3 regions of the Clostridium sp. CM042 genome follow, and region 2 is predicted to be linked to each of the others. Evidence: riboswitches for the same ligand, from Rfam matches in the RefSeq annotation. Region 2 holds a riboswitch; each other region holds the start of a gene.
What was found. Region 2 has a riboswitch for FMN ahead of ACWJJ7_RS10160 (ECF transporter S component). Riboswitches for the same ligand answer to the same signal wherever they lie in the genome.

Region 1 (7,699 bases), 1.2 Mb from region 2:
TTATAAATGGGCACGGTGATGTAATTTCTGGTTTTGCTGTTGGATCTAAAGAATTTATTGATGCAGTTAGATTATTTGGTGTTAAGGATATGACTGGAGCTAGTTTGAGTCCTTTTGATGCATTTTTGATTATAAGAGGAATGAAAACACTAGAAATAAGAATGGAAAGACACTGTAAAAATGCAATGGCTGTAGCTGAATTTTTAGAAGCTCATCCAGCAGTAGAAAACGTATATTACCCAGGACTTAAAAGTTTTCCTCAATATGAATTATCAAAAAAACAAATGGATCTTCCAGGCGGGATTATTGCTTTTGTAATAAAAGGTGGAATTGAAGAAGGTAAAAAGGTTATAAATTCTACTGAACTGTGCAGTATAGCTGTTAGTCTAGGAGATGCTGAAACTTTAATTGAACATCCTGCTTCAATGACTCATTCACCATATTCACCAGAGGAAAGATTAGAAGCTGGTATAAGTGATGGTTTAATAAGATTGGCAGTAGGCCTTGAAAATGTTGAGGATATTATTGCTGATTTAGACCAAGCTCTTAATTTAATTATTAAATGTTAAGTAGCATAATAAATAAGTGAAAGAAGGAATTATTATCTACGTGTTAACATGTAGATAATAATTCCTGTTTTTTTTATTTTCTCTTATCTGTTATTGATAATCTTATTAATACATTCCATATAACATCAGTATCCTCATTTTTATCTTATATTAATTAAACCCTCTAATCATGATTATATCGGATATTTTGATTGGGTGTTTTTGTTTGTTATTGTAGTTATTAATTTCCTTAAATGTTGATCTTCTTGAAGTTAGAGGGCCATAAAAATTTATTAGTCCCCAAGATGCCAAAAATTTATTGTATTTAGATTTAATTGAAATTGTGATCAGTAATGCTCCTTTATATATATTGATTCTAAATATTATATAATACATGTTAGAAAATTGTGATTTAATAATTAATTGATTTGTGCATTTGGACATAGAAGCCATGAAAAAAGTGTCCTTCGTATAGTTGATTTTTTATAAATTATATAAAGGGTGGATTTCATATTTTTAATTTTTATTATATAAGAAACAGCTTGCGGAAAATAATGTGGATAGCTTGAACTCATAGGCCGCAGGTCTTCTCTAGCATTGATTTTAAGAATTTATGGGTTACCGCACTTCGATTTCATTTCACCGAAGCGCAAGAGATTCTTCTTGGATGATAGATATACTGATTGCACTCTTATTTTATGCAAGGTTTAAAAATTGTTTTACTCTGGAATGGTTAGAATTAGAAAATAATGATTCTGGAGCGGAGTTATCTAGTATTTCTCCATTTTCCATGAAAATAATTCTATCTGATATTTCTCTTGCAAATTGCATTTCATGTGTAACTACTATGAGTGATATTTTATCAATGGCAAGAGATTTAATGACCTTCAACACTTCGCTTACTAGTTCAGGGTCTAATGCAGAAGTTGGTTCATCAAAAAGAATTAATTCTGGATTCATTGCAAGACATCTAGCAATTGCAATTCTCTGCTTTTGTCCACCAGAAAGAGTACAAGGATAAGAATTTATTTTATCTAATAAATCCACTTTTAAAAGTAGTTTTTCTGCAATGTCTATAGCATCTTTCTTATCTATATTATTTACTATAATAGGAGCTTCAATTATATTCTCAAGAACGGTTTTATGAGGGAATAGATTGAAGTTTTGAAAAACCATACCTATTTTTTTAGCAGCATTAATTGATTCAATATTATTAATTTTCTTTTTAGATTCTGCAATAGTTGCGCCATTAAATTCAATGAGTCCATTATCTATATGCTCAAGACGACTTATGCACCTAAGCAGAGTGCTTTTTCCAGAGCCAGAAGGACCGATAATTGATATTACTTCGCCTTTTTTTAAACTTAAAGATACATTCTTTAGAACCTGGGTTTTATCATAACTTTTATTTATTTTACATATTTTGAGTAAATCCATAGTAGCACCATCCTTCATTTAGCAGGTTTTTCTTTATTCGTAAACTGAATATTTTTTTTCTAGTTTTTTAAAAGCCAACACAATAAGAGAAGTAAAGATTAAATATATTATTGCGGCAATAAAAAAAGGAGTGATTGTAAAATCTCTAGTTACAATTTCTCTAGCAGCTCTTAGTAAATCTTGTAATCCAATTGCGGCTACTAAAGCAGTATCTTTTATTAGAGTAATTGCCTCATTACAAGTTGGTGGAATTATACGTTTAAAGGCTTGGGGAAGTATTATTTTTGACATAGTTTGTCTATAATTCATGCCTAACACTTTAGCGGCCTCATATTGGCCTTTATCTATAGATTGAATACCGGATCTGAATATTTCTGTAAAATAAGCTCCGTAATTTAAAGAAAAGGTAAGAGCTGCTGCAGTAAAAGGAGAAAATCTAATCCCAATAATAGGTAGCCCGAAATATGTAAAAAACAGTTGGAGAAGTAAGGGTGTTCCGCGAAATAACCAAGTATAGAGGTCCACAATCTTACTAAGTATTTTTAAATTTGAGACTTTAATTAGTGCGCATATTATTCCAAGTGGCATGCAAAAGATTATTGTTGCAAAATACAATTTAATTGTAAAGAGGCTCCCTTTTAAAATATAAGTTGTAATGTCTATATAATTAGCCAAATATAACACTCCTTCAGAATAAGTTCATGATTATTTGAGTAGAAATTTATTGTTTATAAATTATATCTTTTCCGAACCATTTCTTTGATATAGTATTGGCAGTTCCATCATTTTTAATTTCTACTAGTAGTTTATTTATTTCTGCAGTAAGGTTTGTATCAGTTTTTCTTATACCTACGCCATAATCTTCTACTCCTAGGTTTTCATTAAGAACTTTATAATCACCAGGTTTTTTACTAGCATAGTATCTGCCAACTACTTCATCCATTATAACAGCATCAATACGATCAGCGTTTAAATCGAGTAGTGCTTCTGTATTGTTTGAATATTTCTTGGCCTCTTTTAGTGAATTAGTAAGCAGCGAATCTTTAGTAAGTGCAGTTTCGCTGCTACTACCCATTTGCAGGCCTACAATTTTATCATTTAAATCACTTTTTTTAGAAATACTTGACTTGTTTTTTACAATTATTATTTGCTTATTTTGAAGGTATACTTTAGAAAAAGCAATTTGTTCTTTTCTCTTATCTGTCATTGTTAATCCATTCCATATAGCATCAATATCTTTATTATTTAGACTTAATATAATGCCGTCCCATTCTACTGGTTTAAAGGTTACTTTAACGCCCATTCGCTTGCCTACTTCTTTAGCCATATCAATGTCAAAACCTACAATTTCACCGCTATTATCTCTAAATCCCATTGGTGGAAAGTTATCATCAAGACCAATTATTAGTTCTTTTTTATCTTTTATATCATTTAAAGAATTATCAGCTGTGGGGGTGTTTCCGCAGCCAGTTAAAATAGAGGTTGAAAGTATTGCCACAATTAGTAAGTTAAATTTAATTTTCATTATTAACACTCCTTTATAAATCCTATAAATATAATATTACTTTATTACGTTAACTATGTAAAGTGGTAAAATAAAAATAGTTAAACATTAATTAACTTATATATAAATATAAAATCATTACAAGTAGAAATTTTATTAATTTTTTTAGAATAGATGGGAAAATCATAGTAGTATAAATCTCTTTTCCAGTGGAAAATATAAATGAATCTTCTAAAAGTGTTTATAGCTAATATTCTGATTAATTGTTTATTTTTACAGAATTTGCTTGACACTAAAATAACAAAGTGGTATTCTTAAGTTGAAAATTTAATAGATCCTTCAGGGTAGGGTTAAATTCCCAACCGGCGGTATAGCCCGCGAGCCGATAGGTAGATCTGGTTTAATTCCAGAGCCGACAGTAAAGTCTGGATGAGAGAAGGAGAATAATGATAAATATAGGAGATTTCCATTTATTAACTATGGAAGATAGTTAATACTGCTTTTGTATTTTATTGTGAATATATTTAGTAAACAGCACCAGTAGGTGATGATTTAACAGCACCGCAAGGTGATGATTTAACAGCACCGCAAGGTGATGATTTAACTAGATATGTAATTAGTTTATTAAGCCCTGAAAACTTTGTTTTCAGGGCTTTTATTATTTTAGTTAAATATATGATTTTATTTGACCAAAGTTATGCATACTAAGAAAGAAATACTTATGAAGATTGGCGCCATAATTATAGAATTAGGGGTGATAAATTGGACAATTATTATATGAGAAGAGCACTAGAATTATCTAAAAAAGCGGTGGGGTTCGTAAATCCTAATCCATTGGTTGGTGCTGTTATTGTAAAAGATAATAGGATAATCGGTGAAGGGTATCATGAATATTTTGGTGGACCACATGCAGAAGTAAATGCTTTTAAAAATGCCAAAGAAGATGTAGAAGGTGCAACCATGTACGTAACTTTGGAACCTTGTTCGCATTATGGTAAAACGCCACCTTGCGCTGATGCTATAGTGCGAAACAAAATATCTAAAGTAGTAATTGGAATGATAGATCCTAACCCGATGGTAGCAGGGAGAGGCATAGAAATTCTTAGAAACAACGGTATAGAAGTTACTACGGGCATAATGGAAACTGAAATAAAGAAAACAAATGAAATATTTATAAAATACATAACTCATAAAAAACCATTTTGTATCATGAAAACTGCTATGACAATAGACGGAAAAATAGCAACTGAGATTGGTGATTCAAAGTGGATAAGTAATGAAAAATCTAGAGCATATGTGCATGAATTAAGGCAAATGGTAATTGGAATTATGGTGGGAATTGGAACTGTATTAAAGGATGACCCAGAACTTACTACAAGAAGAGAAGGCAAAATTAGCATAAATCCCATAAGAATAATTATAGACAGCACGGCAAAAATACCCTTAGAATCAAAGGTATTAAAATGTGATGATAATACAAAAACTATTATCGTTACAACAAAACTTGCGAAAGATACTAAAATTGAAGCTATTAAACAAAAAGGTGCAGAGGTTATTGTAACTCCGAGTAAAAATAATCGGGTGAATTTAGAATATTTAATGAGAGTACTAGGTGATATGGGAATAGATAGTATTCTGCTTGAGGGTGGCAGTACTCTAAATTATTCTGCATTAGAAGAAGGCATCGTTGATAAGGTTATTACTTTTATTTCTCCGAAAATATTTGGGGGAACAACAGGTAAGACTCCAGTAGGAGGACAGGGAATAGAACATGTGAGTGATGCTATTTTGCTTACGGATACTGAAGTAACTAGATTTAACGAAGACATTATGATAGAAGGTTACGTAAAGAAAGTTGATTAATTGAAAACTATCATCTGATAGTAGTCAATGATGATAATTTATATCGCAACATAGAAAGGAGGTGAATAGATGTTTACAGGGTTAATTGAGGAAATTGGAGAAATAAAGTCTATAGAAAAAGGTGCGAGGTCTGCGAGAATTGCCATAAAAGCTGCAAAGGTTATGTGTGGAATAAAGATTGGTGACAGCGTTAGTACAAATGGAGTGTGCCTTACCGTAACAGAATTTAATAAAAATAGCTTCAGTGTAGATGTAATGGCAGAGACTATAAGAAGTAGTAATTTAGGAAAATTAAAACCTGGTTCTCATGTCAATTTGGAAAGGGCATTAATGGCTAGTGATAGGTTAGGAGGCCATATAGTAAGTGGACATATTGATGGAATAGGAATCATTGTAGAGTTGTGCATCGAAGGAAATGCCACTTGGGTGTCTGTTGAAACTACAAAGGATATATTAAAGTACATTGTACATAAAGGATCAATAGCAATTGACGGTATTAGTTTAACTGTAGCATATGTTGATGAAAACATTTTTAAAGTATCAATTATACCTCATACAAAAGGTGAAACTACTTTAATAAGTAAAAAGATAGGTGACGAGGTTAACCTTGAAAGTGATATGATGGCGAAGTATATTGAAAAACTACTTAAATATGGTGAAACTCCAAAAGAAAAGGAATCTATTGGTATGGATTTTCTCGAGAAAAATGGATTTGTATAGGGCATCAGTCGTAGACACAAGAAATAATATTACATCACCAAAAGTGATGATTATAGCACGAAAGTGATGATTACAGCACGGAAGTGATGATTAAGGGGTGGAAAAATGTATAAATTTAATACTATTGAAGAAGCTTTAGAAGATATTAAAAATGGAAAAATGGTTGTTGTGGTAGATGATGAAGATAGGGAAAATGAAGGAGATTTAATTATAGCAGCCGAGAAAGCTACTCAGGAAAACATAAATTTTATGGCTAAGTATGCACGTGGACTTATATGCATGCCTATAGTTAAAGATAGATTAGATAAGTTAAATATAAATCCAATGGTTGTAAATAATACTGATGTGCATGGAACAGCATTTTCTGTTTCTATTGATGCTGTAACTACCACTACAGGAATATCAGCTGCAGAAAGGGCAACTACTATATTAAAGGTGATAGATCCGGAGGCTTCATCAAAAGATTTCAATAGACCAGGCCATGTATTTCCTCTAGCAGCAAGAGAGGGTGGCGTACTAAATAGGGGTGGTCATACAGAAGCTGCAGTTGATTTAGCAAGACTTGCAGGATTATATCCTGCAGGTGTGATTTGTGAAATTATGAATGAAGATGGATCAATGGCTAGGGTGCCAGAGCTTATGGATTATGTGAAAAAACATGATTTGAAAATGATTACCATAGTAGATTTAATTGCTTATAGAAGAAAAACTGAATGCCTTGTAGAAATGGTTACGGAGGCACAAATGCCAACTAGATATGGAGAATTTATTATCTATGGATTTGTCAATAAGATAAATGGAGAGCATCATGTAGCATTAGTTAAAGGTGATGTAAGAAGTAGTGAATCTGTACTTGTTAGGGTGCACTCTGAATGTCTTACTGGAGATGCACTAGGCTCTATGAGATGTGATTGTGGAGAACAATATGATGCGGCCATGAAAGCAATAGCAAAAGAGAAAAATGGAATTTTGCTTTACATGAGGCAGGAAGGACGCGGAATAGGATTAATTAATAAGCTAAAGGCATATAATCTCCAAGATAAAGGAATGGATACCGCAGAAGCAAATTTAGCTTTAGGTTTCCCCGTAGATATGAGAGATTATGGCATTGGAGCTCAGATATTGGAACTCTTAGGTGCTACAAAGATAAGACTCATGACTAACAATCCTAAAAAAATAACAGGAATTTCAGGCTATGGTATTGACATAGTTGAAAGAGTACCAATAGTGATGAATCATAATGAAAAAGATAAGTTTTATTTGCAAACTAAAAAAGAAAAAATGGGACATATACTTGATTTTAAACAAGTGTAAGTGTTAATCACATTAAAGCAAACAACAAGATATTAAATTAATAGGAGGAATAGAAATGAAAACGTATGAAGGTAAATTAATAGCAGAAGGTTTAAAATTTGGAATTATAGTAGCAAGATTTAATGAATTTATAGGTGGGAAATTATTATCAGGAGCACTAGATGGTTTAAAACGTCACGGCGTTGCAGAAGAAAATATTGAAATTGCATGGGCGCCAGGTGCTTTTGAAATACCTTTAGTTGCAAAGAAAATGGCTAAGTCTGGTAAGTATGATGGTGTGATATGTTTAGGAGCAGTAATAAGAGGCGCTACA
Region 2 (7,699 bases):
AAAAGCTATAATTAAATCCAAAGTCATCACCTACTTTAAAAAATTTTAAATTAAGCCTATAAGCATTTTATTTATATCATTAGTATAACAAAAATAATACAGGTATTCAATAAAAAGCATAACCATAAGTTGCTAATATTGCAGCGCTACAGGTAACGATTTAATCAATTTACCAAGAGGGGATAGAGGTATAAATTTAAAAAATTAAAAGCGATTGGCATAAACCAATCGCTTTAATATTTAAATTTAATAAGCTCTTCCCCAAATAACTGTAGCTTTAGATGGTTTTCCACAACATAGGCAAACGCCTTTTTCTTCTGGCATATCAAATGGCATACATCTAGAAGACGCACCAGCTACTTCTTTTACTTTTTCTTCGCAAGCGAGTTCTCCACACCATGGAGCACTAACAAATCCTAAAGTTTTATCAAGAAGTTCTTTTAATTCTTCTACGGTGTTTGCATTAAAGGTTCTGTTATCTTGTGCATTTCTAGCTTTTTCAAGTAAAGATTTTTGAATATCTTTTAAAATCTCGGGTACTTTTGTTTCTAATTCAGGCATTGGAATGATCATTTTTTCCCTATTATCTCGTCTTACAAGTACTACTTGATTGTTTTCTATATCTTTTGGACCCACTTCTAAACGTAGTGGGACACCTTTCATTTCGTATTCGCTAAATTTCCATCCAGCCATTTTGTCGCTAATATCCATTTTTACCCTTGCAAGCTTTGATAATATATTTTTAAGTTCTGTAGCTTTTTCAATTACGCCTTCTTTATGAGGTGCAATTGGAACGATGATAAGTTGAAGTGGAGCTACTGCTGGGGGCAGTATTAGACCGTTATCATCACCATGAACCATAATTAAAGCCCCGATAAGTCTTGTAGACATTCCCCAAGAAGTTTGGTGAACATAAGCAAGTTTACCTGTTTTGTCTGAATACTGTATGTTAAATGCTCTTGCAAAACCATCTCCAAAATTATGAGAAGTACCACATTGAAGTGCTTTTCCATCATGCATTAAACTTTCAATTGTGTAAGTTTCATTTGCTCCTGCAAACTTTTCTTTTTCTGTTTTCTTGCCTTTTATAACTGGAATAGCAAGGGTTTCTTCACAAAAAGTTGCATATATATTAAGCATTCTAAGAGTTTCTTCTTTTGCTTCTTCCGCAGTTGCATGAGCGGTATGGCCTTCTTGCCATAAAAATTCTGAGCTTCTAAGAAAAGGTCTTGTGGTTTTTTCCCAACGCACAACAGAACACCATTGATTATATAATTTAGGGAGATCATTGTAAGATTGAATTATTTTTGAATAGTGATCACAAAATAATGTTTCAGAAGTTGGCCTAACGCAAAGCCTCTCTGCTAGTAGCTCGTTGCCACCGTGTGTTACCCAGGCAACCTCTGGTGCAAAGCCTTTAACGTGATCTGCTTCCTTTTGAAGTAAGCTCTCAGGAATAAACATTGGCATATATACATTTTCATGACCGGTATCTTTAAACATTTGATCTAAAGTTTTTTGAATATTTTCCCAAATAGCATAGCCATAAGGCCTGATTACCATGCAACCTCTAACGCTCGCATAATCAGCAAGTTCCGCTTTTTTTACAATATCGGTATACCATTTTGCAAAATCTTCTTCCATAGAGGTAATAGATTCTACAAATTTTTTTCCTTTTGCCATAATTATTTTCCTCCGATTCAATAAAATATTTTGAAATAAATACAAAAAAACCCGTAACAGGGCACTCTAAAATCAATCATAGAATAAAAATAATAATATGTCAAGAAAACAATTCGCAAGTGTTATTAATACCGTGGGTGAGTTTAAAAATGAGCTAATCGAAAGCTAGCTCTTTGCTAACAAATCATTTTTTGAAATATATTTTATGATTGGTATAAATTTGTAGGATTGAATCTATATAGGGTATAATATATATGTGAACTATAAATAAACAATATAAGACAAAGGGTTAAAAAACAAGAACATATTAAATCTTTCATATAGTTCTCCTAAAAATTTCTATATTTTATATAGATATGAGGATAAAATTCGTGGTATGATTAAATATGTTAATTTTAGTACATTAAATTTAAAATATAAATTATGTGAGGAGGAATGGCTATTTAGGTACATGAAAATAGATTAGCATAGTGACTTGTTATTTATTTGAATGTGACTTGCAAAAATAGCTAAAAAACATGGGAGACATAAATAATAGATTAATTAAAGAATTTTCAATAACTAAAGAACAGGTGGAAAGTGTAATTGAATTATTAGATGAAGGGAATACAGTTCCTTTTATAGCTAGATATAGAAAAGAGAGAACTGGGGGACTTGATGATATAATCCTTAGAAATTTCACAGAGAGGCTTATATATCTTAGGAACTTAGAAGAAAGAAAAACAGATGTAATACGTCTTATAGGTGAACAAGAAAAACTAACAGAGGAAATTGAGCATTCAGTAAAAAAATGTGAGACGCTTACAGAAATAGAGGATATATATAGACCGTTTAAGCCTAAGAAAAGAACGAGAGCTACAATAGCAATGGCGAAGGGGCTTAGACCTCTAGCTGAAATTATTTTTAGTGGTGAGCTTAAAGATGACATAAATGAGTATGCAGAGAAATTTGTAAATGAAGAAAAAGAAGTAAATAGTATTTCGGATGCACTTCAAGGTGCTGGAGATATTATTAGTGAAATGATTTCAGACGAAGCTGATTACAGAAAGTGGATTAGAGCATTAGTGCATAATCAAGGGAACGTTGAAACTAAAGGTAGTTCTGACGATACTACTCCATTTGAAATGTATTATGAGTATAAAGAAGGGGTTAAATCTATTCCGCCGCATAGAATCCTTGCTATAAATAGAGGCGAAACTAGTAAGATACTTTCCGTTAAAATTAAAGCTGATAATGATAAGATTATTGAATACTTAAGAGCAAAATGTTTAAAAGGAAATAATATAACCGATAAGTATATAGAGTTAAGTATAATTGATTCAGTAAAAAGACTTATATTTCCTTCCATTGAGAGAGAAGTAAGAGCTGAACTTACAGAAAAAGGTGAAATTGGTGCTATTAATATATTTAAAGCTAATTTAAAGGCGCTCTTAATGCAATCACCTATAAAAGGAAAGGTTGTGCTTGGATTTGACCCAGGGTTTAGAACTGGTTGTAAAATAGCAGTACTTGATGATACTGGTAAGCTTTTAGATATAGCTACAGTATACGCTACTGCGGGCAGTAAGGACGGTATCCAAAAATCTATAGATATTATTAAAAAATTGGTAATTAAGCATAATGTAGAAGTAATATCACTGGGAAATGGAACTGCTAGTCGTGAGTCTGAAGAAATTTTAGCTCAGATAATTCAAGAACTTAAAGATGAGTGCTCAAAAGATTTATATTATGTTATAGTTTCAGAGGCAGGTGCGTCAGTATATTCTGCGTCTGAGCTTGCGTCTAAAGAATATCCAAATATAGACGTGTCTATTCGAGGAGCTATTTCTATAGGACGAAGACTTCAAGATCCACTGGTCGAACTTGTGAAAATTGATCCAAAAGCTATTGGAGTGGGCCAATACCAACATGATGTGGCTCCTAAGAAACTCGATGAATCCTTAAAAGGAGTAGTTGAAGATTGCGTTAATGCTGTTGGTGTAGATCTTAATATTGCAACACCTTCTTTATTAACTTATATATCAGGGATAAATGCTGCTATAGCTCAAAATATTGTAGTGTATAGAGAAGAAAATGGTAAATTTAAAACTAGAAAAGAATTATTAAAAGTGAAAAGATTAGGAGCAAAAGCATATGAGCAATGTGCAGGATTTTTAAGGGTTATGGAGAGTAATGAATTTTTAGACAACACGTCAATTCATCCAGAAACTTATAATGCTACTAAAAAATTATTGGATTTTTTAAGTTATACAAAAGAAGATCTCAAATCTTTAAATTTTAAAGATTTGGATGAGAGGTTAAAAGATATTAATCTAAATGAACTTGCACAAACATTAGAATTAGGCGGTCCAACGCTTAGAGACATTATTAAAGAAATTAAAAAGCCTGGTAGAGATCCAAGGGAAGAACTACCGAAGCCTATATTAAAGACTGGTGTAGTTCAAATGGCAGACCTTAAACCAGGAATGAAACTTATGGGAACAGTTAGAAACGTATCTGACTTTGGAGCGTTTGTTGATATTGGAGTTCATCAAGATGGATTAGTACATATAAGCCAATTATCAGATAAATTTGTGAAGCATCCATTAGATATTGTAAGTGTTGGAGATATAGTAGAGGTTAGCGTTATTGAAGTTGATGAGAAAAGAAAAAGAATATCATTATCAATGAAAAATAATTAATTAATGTGTTGCTTATTTTACTGTATTTGTATATAATATAAAATATAAAAATAAAATTTAATAATCTTCAGGGCGGGGCTAATTTCCCCACCGGCGGTAAAGCCCGCGAGCCGTAAGGCTGATTCGGTTTAACGACATTTTGGAAGGCGATTTTCCTTCCGAAGTCGTTAAGACAGCACCCTTGGGTGATGATTTGATTCCGAAGCCGACAGTATAGTCTGGATAAAAGAAGATGTGATATATATATAAATTCGCCCTGGCATAGTTCTATGTCAGGGTTTTTATTATATCCATCCCTAGGAGATATAGTTAATTAGGGGGCACTAAAAATGAGAGACGAAAAACTTGTTAAACTAATCAAAATTTCACTTTTATCTGTTATGGCTTTTCTTTTGATGTACATTGAGTTACCAATACCGATTTTCCCTGATTTCTTAAAAATTGACATCAGCGACCTGCCAGCACTTTTAGGAGCCTTTGCATTAGGACCAATAGCGGGAGTAGTTATTGAACTCTTTAAAAATATACTACATGGGATGCTAGCTACTAAAACAGCCTTCGTTGGAGAAGTAGCAAATTTTCTAGTGGGTTCATGTTTAGTATTAGTATCTGGATATATTTATAAGGCCCGCAAAAGTAAAGGTGGAGCTATTGCTGGATTATTAATAGGAGTAATTTGTATGTCGATTTTTGCAGGGATATTAAACTATTTTGTTGTTTTACCTTTATACGAAAAAGTATTAGGATTCCCAGTAGCTGCTGTTATAGAAATGGGATCAAAAATAAATCATAACATTGTGGATTTGAATACTTTCATTATTTGGTCTATTATCCCTTTTAATTTACTTAAAGGAATAGTATTATCAGCAATGACTTTAGCTTTATATAAAAGTGTTTCGCCTATACTTCATAAAGAGAATATGGAGAGAGAATACAAAAGTAGAGAACAAAAAATATAAAAAAGGGTACTAACAAACTAAAGGATGACTTCTGCAAAATGCAGAAGTCATCCTTTAGCTTTATTATTCACCATTCACAATTAACCATGCGTTTAAATGTAGATATGGATGTTTTAGGATATATTCCATATCTATTGAGATCTAGTAAAGAATCTCCTCTCTTTACGCTTCCGTTATTAACAGTAACGGCCATTCGTATTCCTATTTTAGGTAGAAGGTTTAATACATCGTCGTTATGGTGACCATAAGGATAAGAAAGATAATGGCTACCGGTTAGTTCCGTATTTTTTATTAAATCTTTTTTTACAAAATCTAAAGACTTTGTAATTAAATAACCCTTGTTATTCTCTGTTTTATGTAAATTATGGGTATGGTTTGAATATTCAAATACATCGGTAGTTTTAGCGATATCTTTCCAGCTTAAGAACTGTTGTGTTTTAGGGTTAAATTCAACGCTATTATCTTTAACATAAGATGTAATTAAAAATTGTGCAGCTTTAAAATTATATTTCTTCAAAATGGGATAGGCATAAATGTAGCTACTTAAATATCCATCATCAAATGTTATACATACTGATTTTTTAGGTAGTTCCATATTCCCCAAAAGCCACTGTTCTAATTCAGCTAGATTTATTGTAGTATATTTATTAGTGTATAAGTAGTCCATTTGTTGCTGAAAATTTTCAAGATTTAATACTACACCATTATTTGTAAATGTATTTTCTTTTTTCTTTAGTAGATGATGATACATCAATATTGGTATTTTTTTTGACACACCTTCAGTTTGATCAAATGTTCTAACAATCGGATCTTTAAGCGTTGTTGATAAGCGTGGGATGTTAGATGAATTATCTACTGGTTTTGGTGATTTACTCTGAGAATCATCTGAAACTATTGTGCTTTTACTGGAAGTTGGACTAGCTAAGGAATTGCATCCAACCAATAGTAATGCAAAAAATAGTGCTAATATAATTTTTTTGGTCATAAATATTACCCCTTACTCTAATATATTTTAAACAGTTCACCCACATTATACCATTTTATTCTCGTGCTTGCTAAATTTTTAGTAGAGAATATAAAAAAAGACTGGCAAGAGCTAGTCTTTTTACGCTATCTGCTATAGGTGTCGATTCCACATAATTACTGCATCTTCCCCGTTATCTTCATAATAATGACGTCTAATGCCTTCATTTTCAAAGCCATACTTTTGATATAAGTTTATAGCAGCAAAATTTGAACTTCTAACCTCTAAGGTTATTGCTGTAACTTTTTGTTTCCTGCAAATTTTAAATAATGCTTCCACGATGATGTCGCCGGCGCCATGACCACGGGCCTCAGGGTGAACTGCAACATTAGTAACATGGGCTTCATCTATAATTACCCACATTCCTCCATAACCTACTATAGAATTGCCCTTTTTTAATACAACATATTTAGCAAATTTATTATTTAGTTCACTTTGGAGTGATTCGTAGCTCCATGAAATAGGAAAACTTAATTCGCTAATATTGAGTATTGATTTAATGGATGATGCGTCCATTGGGTAAATTTTAAAATCGCTATTCATTTTTTATTTGCCTCATCTTTTCTTCGTACTCCCTCTCAGCTTGGGGTTGCCTAAGGTAGATAGGCACTGACGCATATATATCATCGAATGTTCCATTAGATAAAAGCTTGAGCCCTAATTCTCCTAGGGATGAAGCCTTAGCTAAGTTTAAATGCGCTGGCGCAAAACTGACATTAGGTAAATTTGCTATAAGTTTTTCTTTGAATTTGAAAGCTCCATCTCCTACAAAGGAAATATTGCAATTTTTCTCTTTAAGCATATTTATTAATTCATCTAAGGAAACGTTAATATAGTCACTGATGCGAGTGAGCTCATAATTATTAAAAGTATATAAGGCTGTATAAACATTATCTCTTAAAGCATCTAGCAAAGGACAAATAATCCCATCTGTATATGCTAAGTTATAGGCTAAAGAATCTAAGGTAGATACAGTTACAAAAGGCTTTTTCGAGCCTTGGCTTAATCCTTTAATGGTGGACATCCCTATTCTAAGGCCTGTAAAGGAGCCAGGTCCCTTTGATGCTACAAAGGCATCAATATCGCTAATATTTATTCCTATATTTTTTAATAATTCGTCAATTATAGGCATAAGTATTTGAGAATGTTGTTTTTTATAATTAAAAGTTATTTCACCAAGAACTTTGTTATCGCCAAGGATAGCACAAGTTGCTGATTGTGTAGCGGAATCCAGACTTAAAATCTTCATAGTTTTATCTCCTTTATATAATCATATCTTTTATCAGAATATCGGATGTTGATCTTTCTGAAATCATCTCCCAATCTAGGAAGTTTTTCTATGGTAATGGATA
Region 3 (7,699 bases), on a different replicon from region 2:
AAATTGATATATATGAAGCGTTAAAAGAAGACGATTACGATATAAGTTATCCAACTGTGAGTAACTATATAAATAAATTACTTGAGAATGGAGCCGAGGCATTTATAAAATCAGAATATGAGCTTGGGGATATTTGTGAATTTGATTGGGGGGAAGTAAAGTTAACTATTAATGCTCTGGATAGAACATTTCAAATGGCTGTATTTACATCTGCAAAAGGGAATTATAGATATGCACAGTTATTTGCTAAACAAAATTCAGAGTGTTTTCAAGAAGCTCATGCTTTGTTTTTTGAACATATAGGACAAGTATATAGAACAATCGTTTATGATAACATGAGAGTTGCAGTTAAAAAATTTGTAGGACCTACTGAGAAAGAACCTACGGATGCATTGCTTAAAATGTCCATGTATTATGGCTTTGACTTTAGGTTTTGCAATACTCGAGCTGGAAATGAAAAAGGTCATGTCGAGCGAAGTGTAGAGGTAGTACGACGTAAGTCTTTTTGTAAAAATGATAGTTTTAAATCATTAGAAGAAGCTAATAAATATCTGATGGAAACATGCGATAAATTGAATAGCCAACCACAAAAAATAAAAAATATGAAAACTGCAAAAGAAATTCTTAATGAGGAAAGACAACATATGGGGCCTTATATTGCAAAACTTGACACTGCTAGGATAGAAGAACCTAGAGTGGATAAATATTCGACATTCTCAGTGAATACCTGTCGGTATTCTGTACCTGATATGTATGTTGGAAAAAGAATATTCATAAAAATATATTCCAATGACATTGTTTGCTTTAGTGAGGGTAAAAAAATAGCTTCCCATGAAAAGAAGTTAGGATTTCATGAATGGTCTATTAAGCTTGAACATTATCTTAATACCTTTAAAAGAAAGCCAGGATCATTAGCTTCAAGCACTGCAATGCTACAAGCAGACCCTAGGATTCAAAACATCTATGATACCTATTATAACAAAAAAGAGAAAGATTTTATAGAATTACTTTTATTTATAGGTAAAAGTAATATCTCTAAGGTCCTAAATGCAATAAATTTATCCTGTAAATTATCAGAATATCCTAATAATGGGTAAGTTTCTGTTGCATATTATTAGTTTTTCGTTGTAAACACGCCAGTTAGTGCCCCTAATACCAATGTCCCATTGAAAAGAAACTATTTTAACTTAAGTTTCTCTTTAATGGTTATAATTTGATTTTTTGGTTTGACAAGGAATAATGTGAATGGTATATTAATAATAAAGTTATATAAAGTATCCTTCAGGGTTGGGTGAAATTCCCTATCGGCGGTATAGCCCGCAAGCCGTAAGGCAGATTCGGTTAAATTCCGGAGCCGACAGTATAGTCTGGATGAAAGAAGGTGAATGCAATTATACGTAGTTTTTATTATATATATTTGTTGTGTTCTCAAATCCCCTTAAGGCTGCTTAAGGGGATTTTTTGTGGTGTAATTTAGGAAAATGTGTTAAAAATAAAAACTAACTTTATTACATAATGATCAGTGATCAAGCCATCATTATATAATCAAAAAAGTTAATTTGTAGATAACTGTTTAGCATATACAAAATAGACATGCTAGTGTGATATTGCAGTCATAGCCAAATTCCACAGAAAGATAATACACATACAGTATAAATCTTTAGGTACTTTATGTAAAATTTATTATAATTTGGAGGGGTTTTTAATGAATGAATCACTATTGAATCAATTTGGTAATAATTTACAACGTGTAGAAAAAGCATTGGGTATTCTTAAACAAGGTAAAGGTATAATTCTTGTTGATGATGAAAATCGTGAAAATGAAGGAGATCTTATTTTTCCTGCTGAAACACTTACTGTGCCTCAAATGGCTATGTTAATTAGAGAATGCAGCGGTATTGTTTGTCTCTGTTTAACAGAGGATAAAATTAAAGAGTTAAATTTACCTCAAATGGTTCCTAATAATACATGTAAATATGAAACTGCATTTACTATTTCAATTGAAGCTAAAGAAGGCGTAACTACAGGAGTTTCCGCTGCTGATAGAGTTACTACAATTCTTACTGCTGTAAAAGATGACTGTAAACCTGAAGATTTATGTCACCCTGGCCACGTTTTTCCGCTTTGTGCACGTACAGGAGGGATTTTAGTTAGACGTGGACATACAGAAGGTACTGTTGATCTTATGCGTTTAGCAGGACATAAACCAACAGGAATTTTGTGTGAACTTACAAATGCTGATGGAACAATGATGAAATTGCCACAGATAATTGATTTTGCTAAAAAACATGATATGACTGTTGTTTCTATAGATGATATTTTTGAATATAAACAAAATATGTAAGTTGATGAAATTAAAAACCATCATAGGTGCATTCCTGTGGTGTTTTTTACTATTTATTTTAATGTTCCATTATAACTCAAATCTATGGGATTCTGTATTTTATGCAATGCCCAAATAAATAAGTGATTTTAAAAGTATACTAAATTATTGGGGGAGGAGATAAAAAATGATTAAATTAATAATTTTTGATTACGATGGTGTAATAGTAGATTCACTTCCTACTGTTTACGATATATATAAAACTATAGGAAATAAACTTAATGTGAAAATTCCTGATTCAATTGACGAATTTAGAAAATCATATGGAGCTAATTTTAGTGAATGTTACAAAAATCTTGGCATGGACATAGATGAACAAAAAAAAGCTATGGAAATTTTTGGGGAAGAGATAGGAAATCAAAATCCAGAAATTTTTTATGGAATTAAAGATGTTTTAAGTTGGGCAAATACTTATTACAATTTAACCTTAATATCTTCAAATTATACAAAAGAAGTTATACAAAAGCTTAAAAAGTATAATATATACAAATATTTTTCTTTTATAGATGGTAATTGTACAACCGACAAATCTAAAAAATTTAAACTTATACTTGAAAAATATAATCTTAAAACTAATGAAGTGATAGTAATTGGTGATAGATTATCTGATTATAGTTCTGCAATAGAGGCTAAGATTGAACATATAATTTTAGTTGAATATGGTTGGGGATATGACAGAAGTAAATATCCTAATAATAAATTTGTAATAAATGAGCCAATTCAATTAATAGATGCTATTAAAAAAATTGGCTAGTATTTATAGTAAATATAGCACTATATTGTTCAGACGAATAATTTGTATTGGGGAGATAAAAATATAATGGAGCTTAATAATAAGATTATAAATGCGTGTTTAGACCGCTATGGAATAAGCAGAAACAGTTTAAAAAAGCTTATAAGTCATCAAAATATTGTCTACAGTTATTCTAAAGACAATAAAGAATATATTCTTAGAGTTTCAAATAGTAAAAGAAGAAATTTAAAGTTCATATATGGAGAATTAGATTGGATTAGTTTCTTATCTGATAATAAAGTTTCTGTGTCTAGTGCAATAGAATCTCTTAATGGTAACCTAATTGAAGTTGTAACTGTAGATGGCAATGACTTTTTTATAACAGCTTTTAAAAAAGCATATGGTATATATGCAAAAAAACAATATAGAAATAAAGAATTATTTGAAAATATGGGAAGACTCACAGGTGAAATGCATAACTTATCAAAACAATGCAATTTAAATAAAAAATATTTTTATAGACCTCAATGGCATAATTCAAATTTATTAAATTACATAAACATAACTGTTGACAAAAGTGAGACGATTATATATAAAGAGTTTTACAACACATTAAATGAATTAAATCAATTACCTAAGAATCATTCTTCATACGGGATTATTCATTCTGATATTCACTTTAAAAATTTTAACGTTTCTGATAATGTAATAACATATTTTGATTTTGATGATTGTGAATATGGCTGGTTTGTAAATGATATTTCTATTCAATTATTTTATTTTTATGTAGAAAACTATGATTCTAATGAAAAAGAAGAAGATGCAAGATGCTTTATAAAATATTTTTTAGAAGGTTATAACAAGGAAAATCATTTAGATAATTATTGGATTACGAAATTACCATTGTTTTTAAAATTAAGAGAAATTATAATGTATTCAATGCTATATAATTGGAAAACTTTTGATAGTTGCAGCCCATGGGTAAAGAAATATATGATTTGCAGAAAAGAATGTATAGAAAATAAAAAAACACTTATAGATTTGGATTTTTCTAAACTGTGCCATGAAAAATAATACTTTTTGGGGTAGTAACCGCAAAACGCGGATTTTATACGTTAAGACATATATTACCAAAATACCGATATATTCAAAGAATTCTTTGAATATATCGGTATTTTAATTACTCTAAAATATATTTTAAACATATTCCTTAAAAATGAAAAAGGTAGGATTTAAGTCACACTATGCGAAAGATACGACAAAAACTAAATCTAAAATTGTTCTACATCAACTTTACAAATTAGAATTTGATGAACTCCAAATTGTGATCCTTTACGTAGTTATTTTTTCTTAACAGGAATCCAAATTTCACTGTAGTAGTTTTCGTCTTGATTACCTTGCGGATAATCAGCCGTACCCCAATATACATTTTCGGGTGGGTAGGCAAAACACCCAATTTGTAAAAAAGCATCTGAATCTAAACTAAATGGTCCTAAAATACGGGACGCATCTCGGCCGTACCCGTATTTTAGGTTATATTTCTTTTTTATTATTAACTTAGTAGCTTATTCCAACTTAACGGTCCAAATATACCATCTGGAGCTAATCCATTGGATTTTTGCCAGATTTTCACACTGCTGGCTGTACTCGTTCCGAATATACCATCAATAGAAGTTCCCACTCTAAATTGAATTAATCTAGTTGGGATTGGTTCATGATAAGGTAATCCACACAATGGTTTTGTATATATTTGAGCAGTTGCATTTACACATTGTGGTCCCCATATACCATCAACTACGATATTAACAATTTTTTCAAATTGTTTTATTTTACTAGTTGTTAGTGGACCAAGTATTCCATCTGTCGCTAGTCCTGCATGTGTCATAGAATTTAATTGGAGTTGAATAATATAAATAGTTGAATTCAAATTTATTCTCCCTTATATTTTTATTTTATATCTTTTGTTTGTATATACTACGTAACTGATAAGGGATGTGTGATAGGGGTGCAGGCATCTTTTAGCGGAAAATATACTCATACTAAGAAGCTTCTACAACTTAAACTCTAGTATCTAAACATTTATTGATACTATTTTATTTTCATGCTTTGCAACATTATATGTACTATCAAATATTTTATTAAATTCATTTTTCTTTTCCATTTCTGCTGGTGTCATGGTAAAGGTCCAACCGCCAAGTCCTTGATTAGATGATAATACAGTATTTCCGCCTACAATAACATCATAATCATAACCACCTCTCGAATTACAAATTGGCGTAATAGAACCACCAGAAGAAAGGGTGGATGGCTTACCGTTTTTTAGAATACTAACGCCATCTTTTTCATTTAAATAATCAATTAAAGTCTTTTCACCCTCAGTCTTTCCTTTTTTTTGATTTTGACCTCTTATCGTTTGAGAGGCTTCTTTATATAACGTTTTTCTATCCGGTGAGACAGAAGAAAGATTGACTTGATATACTAAGGTCGTAACACTTAGTACTAATAAAACAGTATAATAAAATTAGGAGAGTGGTGTTACAAATGGCAAAGAAAATGTATGATCAAGTATTTAGAGAAAAACTGGTAAAATTAAATTTAGAAAATAGTAGAACTATCCCAAGTCTAATTAAAGAGTATGGTGTATCAAGATCAACCCTTAATGTGTGGATTAAAAGCTATTAATGCATTGGGTGATAGCTCAAAACGGAGTAATAACCATCTGACGCCAAATTCCGTATTGTTGGTAGATATAAACTGGTAGATTAATTGTCTATTTCCTTGGCGAAGAATGCCGCAGCTTTTTTTAAGAAAGCATTTTCCTTTTCTAATTCAGTAGTAAATTTCACTGTGATATTACCTTCTTATTTTTCAGTACCATTTTTAAATAGGCTACATATACTAATAATTGAATAGAGAAAGGAGTGATTTTAATGTCAAAGATTGAAGATAACTGTGGATGTGAAAAAAAACATGATGATAATTGTGGTTGTGAAAAAAAAGAACTATTTCACGACCATGAATTTTTAGGAAGCGTTAGATTAGCTGAAGTAGGTAGTGAGGATGCTCATAATCATAGATTTGCCGGAGTATCAGGTCCTGCAATACCTGTTAAAGGTGGGCATGTTCATAAAGTTAAATCAAGAACAGACTTTTTTGACCACTTTCATGAATTCGAAGCAACAACTGGTTTACCAATACCCGTTGGAAATGATGGCAAACATGTTCATTTTGTAGAAACTAAAACTAATGTCGTTGATGGCCATTTCCACGAATTAATATTTGCTACACTTATAAATGCTCCAATATTTGAAGAAGAAGCCTAGTATAAATGTAGTTGAGCTAAGGCATTGCTGCAAAATGCAGTGAATGCTAACATGCGTATTGAAAACATTGCGAATAATAAATCTGCACTTCTTTAAACATAATACTTTTAAAGAAGTGCAGACTTATTATTTTTTGTTGTATTTTATGAAAGTGAAACAATAGATATTGTGTTAAAAATCTTACTTAACAAAATTGAGGCGAACTATATGGTAAGTTCAGTTATAAGTAATATTGGCGGTTATTCTCTTCTGGCATCTTATTTTTCTTTGTGAATATTTTTAATAAGCGTAAATAATGATTTGCTTCACGTAAAGTATGGTCACCTAATAAAGGTATTATTATAGACTTGATTTTACATTCTACCAATCCTTGCGTACCTTGCGACTTAAATTTAGCTATTTCAATAGTTGATTTAAGGCTGTCCTCCGTAACTTTTGAAATTGGGATTGTCTTATCCATTGCTTCCTTTGACTCTTTTGTCAACTTATCAAACTCATTTCCAAAGTTATTTGCTGTATTTATAAGCTCACCTTCAGTTGGATCAAGAAGTCCACGAATAAATTTCGAGTGTTCGGCCATAATTCTATTCCAAAAGGATTCTTGCTCATACATATCTCTTTCCAAATTGATTTCCTCACGATTTTGCAGCCTTTGAATTAGTTGAAAATAAAATTTTGCTTCTCTTAGAATGTGTTCTATAAGTAAAGGGTAGTTACTTGTAAATATCCTACAGGATATAACTCCTGACAAGATCATAGTCTTAAACTGAGCTAAGGCTTTAACTAATTCCATTGCTCTCTGATTGAGCATAGATACTCTTTGTTCAATCATGGGATTACTTGACATTAATGCGTTGCTGCCCATTAACCCTCCTTCTGATTGCGTCAAATTAACTGGAATATTCACACCTGTAAAATATACTGAAGCCATCTCAGCTTTTAGTGTAAAAGGTGTTATCACTTCACCAGACTCTAATACACTGGGACTAACAACGCCGTTAGAAAGTGAAATAGCATCTGCTAAAAGACAATCAAACTCTGTTCGAAAATAATCCGCCTGTTGGATATAATCATAGTCCTTTGGTGTAAATCCTACTTGTAAAAAGAATGAGTGTTCCTTCATAATTCGTGCAAAAAAAAGATGTAATTCTAGTGATTGTCGTATAAATTCAGTACTAGATAGCATAGTTGTTTCTCCCTTATAAAAATATTATTCGCTATCATTGTATTAATTAGATATATAAAAGGTTACTATCCACA

Region 1: another riboswitch for FMN. It lies ahead of ribD (bifunctional diaminohydroxyphosphoribosylaminopyrimidine deaminase/5-amino-6-(5-phosphoribosylamino)uracil reductase RibD); the one in region 2 lies ahead of ACWJJ7_RS10160 (ECF transporter S component).
Region 3: another riboswitch for FMN. It lies ahead of ribB (3,4-dihydroxy-2-butanone-4-phosphate synthase); the one in region 2 lies ahead of ACWJJ7_RS10160 (ECF transporter S component).

Annotation. Positions count from the first base shown of each region.
Region 1 is NZ_CM143646.1:3,323,668-3,331,366, forward strand. It holds gene megL (methionine gamma-lyase) at 1-569, shown strand, start outside; gene ACWJJ7_RS15850 (amino acid ABC transporter ATP-binding protein) at 1,245-1,985, opposite strand; gene ACWJJ7_RS15855 (amino acid ABC transporter permease) at 2,019-2,660, opposite strand; gene ACWJJ7_RS15860 (amino acid ABC transporter substrate-binding protein) at 2,707-3,510, opposite strand; FMN riboswitch at 3,821-3,934, shown strand; gene ribD (bifunctional diaminohydroxyphosphoribosylaminopyrimidine deaminase/5-amino-6-(5-phosphoribosylamino)uracil reductase RibD) at 4,252-5,352, shown strand; gene ACWJJ7_RS15870 (riboflavin synthase) at 5,422-6,072, shown strand; gene ACWJJ7_RS15875 (bifunctional 3,4-dihydroxy-2-butanone-4-phosphate synthase/GTP cyclohydrolase II) at 6,178-7,386, shown strand; gene ribH (6,7-dimethyl-8-ribityllumazine synthase) at 7,442-7,699, shown strand, end outside.
Region 2 is NZ_CM143646.1:2,150,637-2,158,335, reverse strand. It holds gene ACWJJ7_RS10175 (Na+/H+ antiporter NhaC family protein) at 1-21, opposite strand, end outside; gene proS (proline--tRNA ligase) at 247-1,683, opposite strand; gene ACWJJ7_RS10165 (Tex family protein) at 2,202-4,364, shown strand; FMN riboswitch at 4,424-4,602, shown strand; gene ACWJJ7_RS10160 (ECF transporter S component) at 4,694-5,323, shown strand; gene ACWJJ7_RS10155 (polysaccharide deacetylase family protein) at 5,391-6,308, opposite strand; gene rimI (ribosomal protein S18-alanine N-acetyltransferase) at 6,441-6,890, opposite strand; gene tsaB (tRNA (adenosine(37)-N6)-threonylcarbamoyltransferase complex dimerization subunit type 1 TsaB) at 6,883-7,596, opposite strand; gene tsaE (tRNA (adenosine(37)-N6)-threonylcarbamoyltransferase complex ATPase subunit type 1 TsaE) at 7,593-7,699, opposite strand, start outside.
Region 3 is NZ_JBSJES010000002.1:36,838-44,536, reverse strand. It holds gene istA (IS21 family transposase) at 1-1,097, shown strand, start outside; FMN riboswitch at 1,274-1,387, shown strand; gene ribB (3,4-dihydroxy-2-butanone-4-phosphate synthase) at 1,706-2,344, shown strand; gene ACWJJ7_RS18480 (HAD family hydrolase) at 2,511-3,137, shown strand; gene ACWJJ7_RS18475 (phosphotransferase enzyme family protein) at 3,204-4,190, shown strand; gene ACWJJ7_RS18470 (peptidoglycan-binding domain-containing protein) at 4,669-5,043, opposite strand; gene ACWJJ7_RS18465 (transposase) at 5,658-5,798, shown strand; gene ACWJJ7_RS18460 (YmaF family protein) at 6,047-6,439, shown strand; gene ACWJJ7_RS18455 (DUF2935 domain-containing protein) at 6,660-7,625, opposite strand.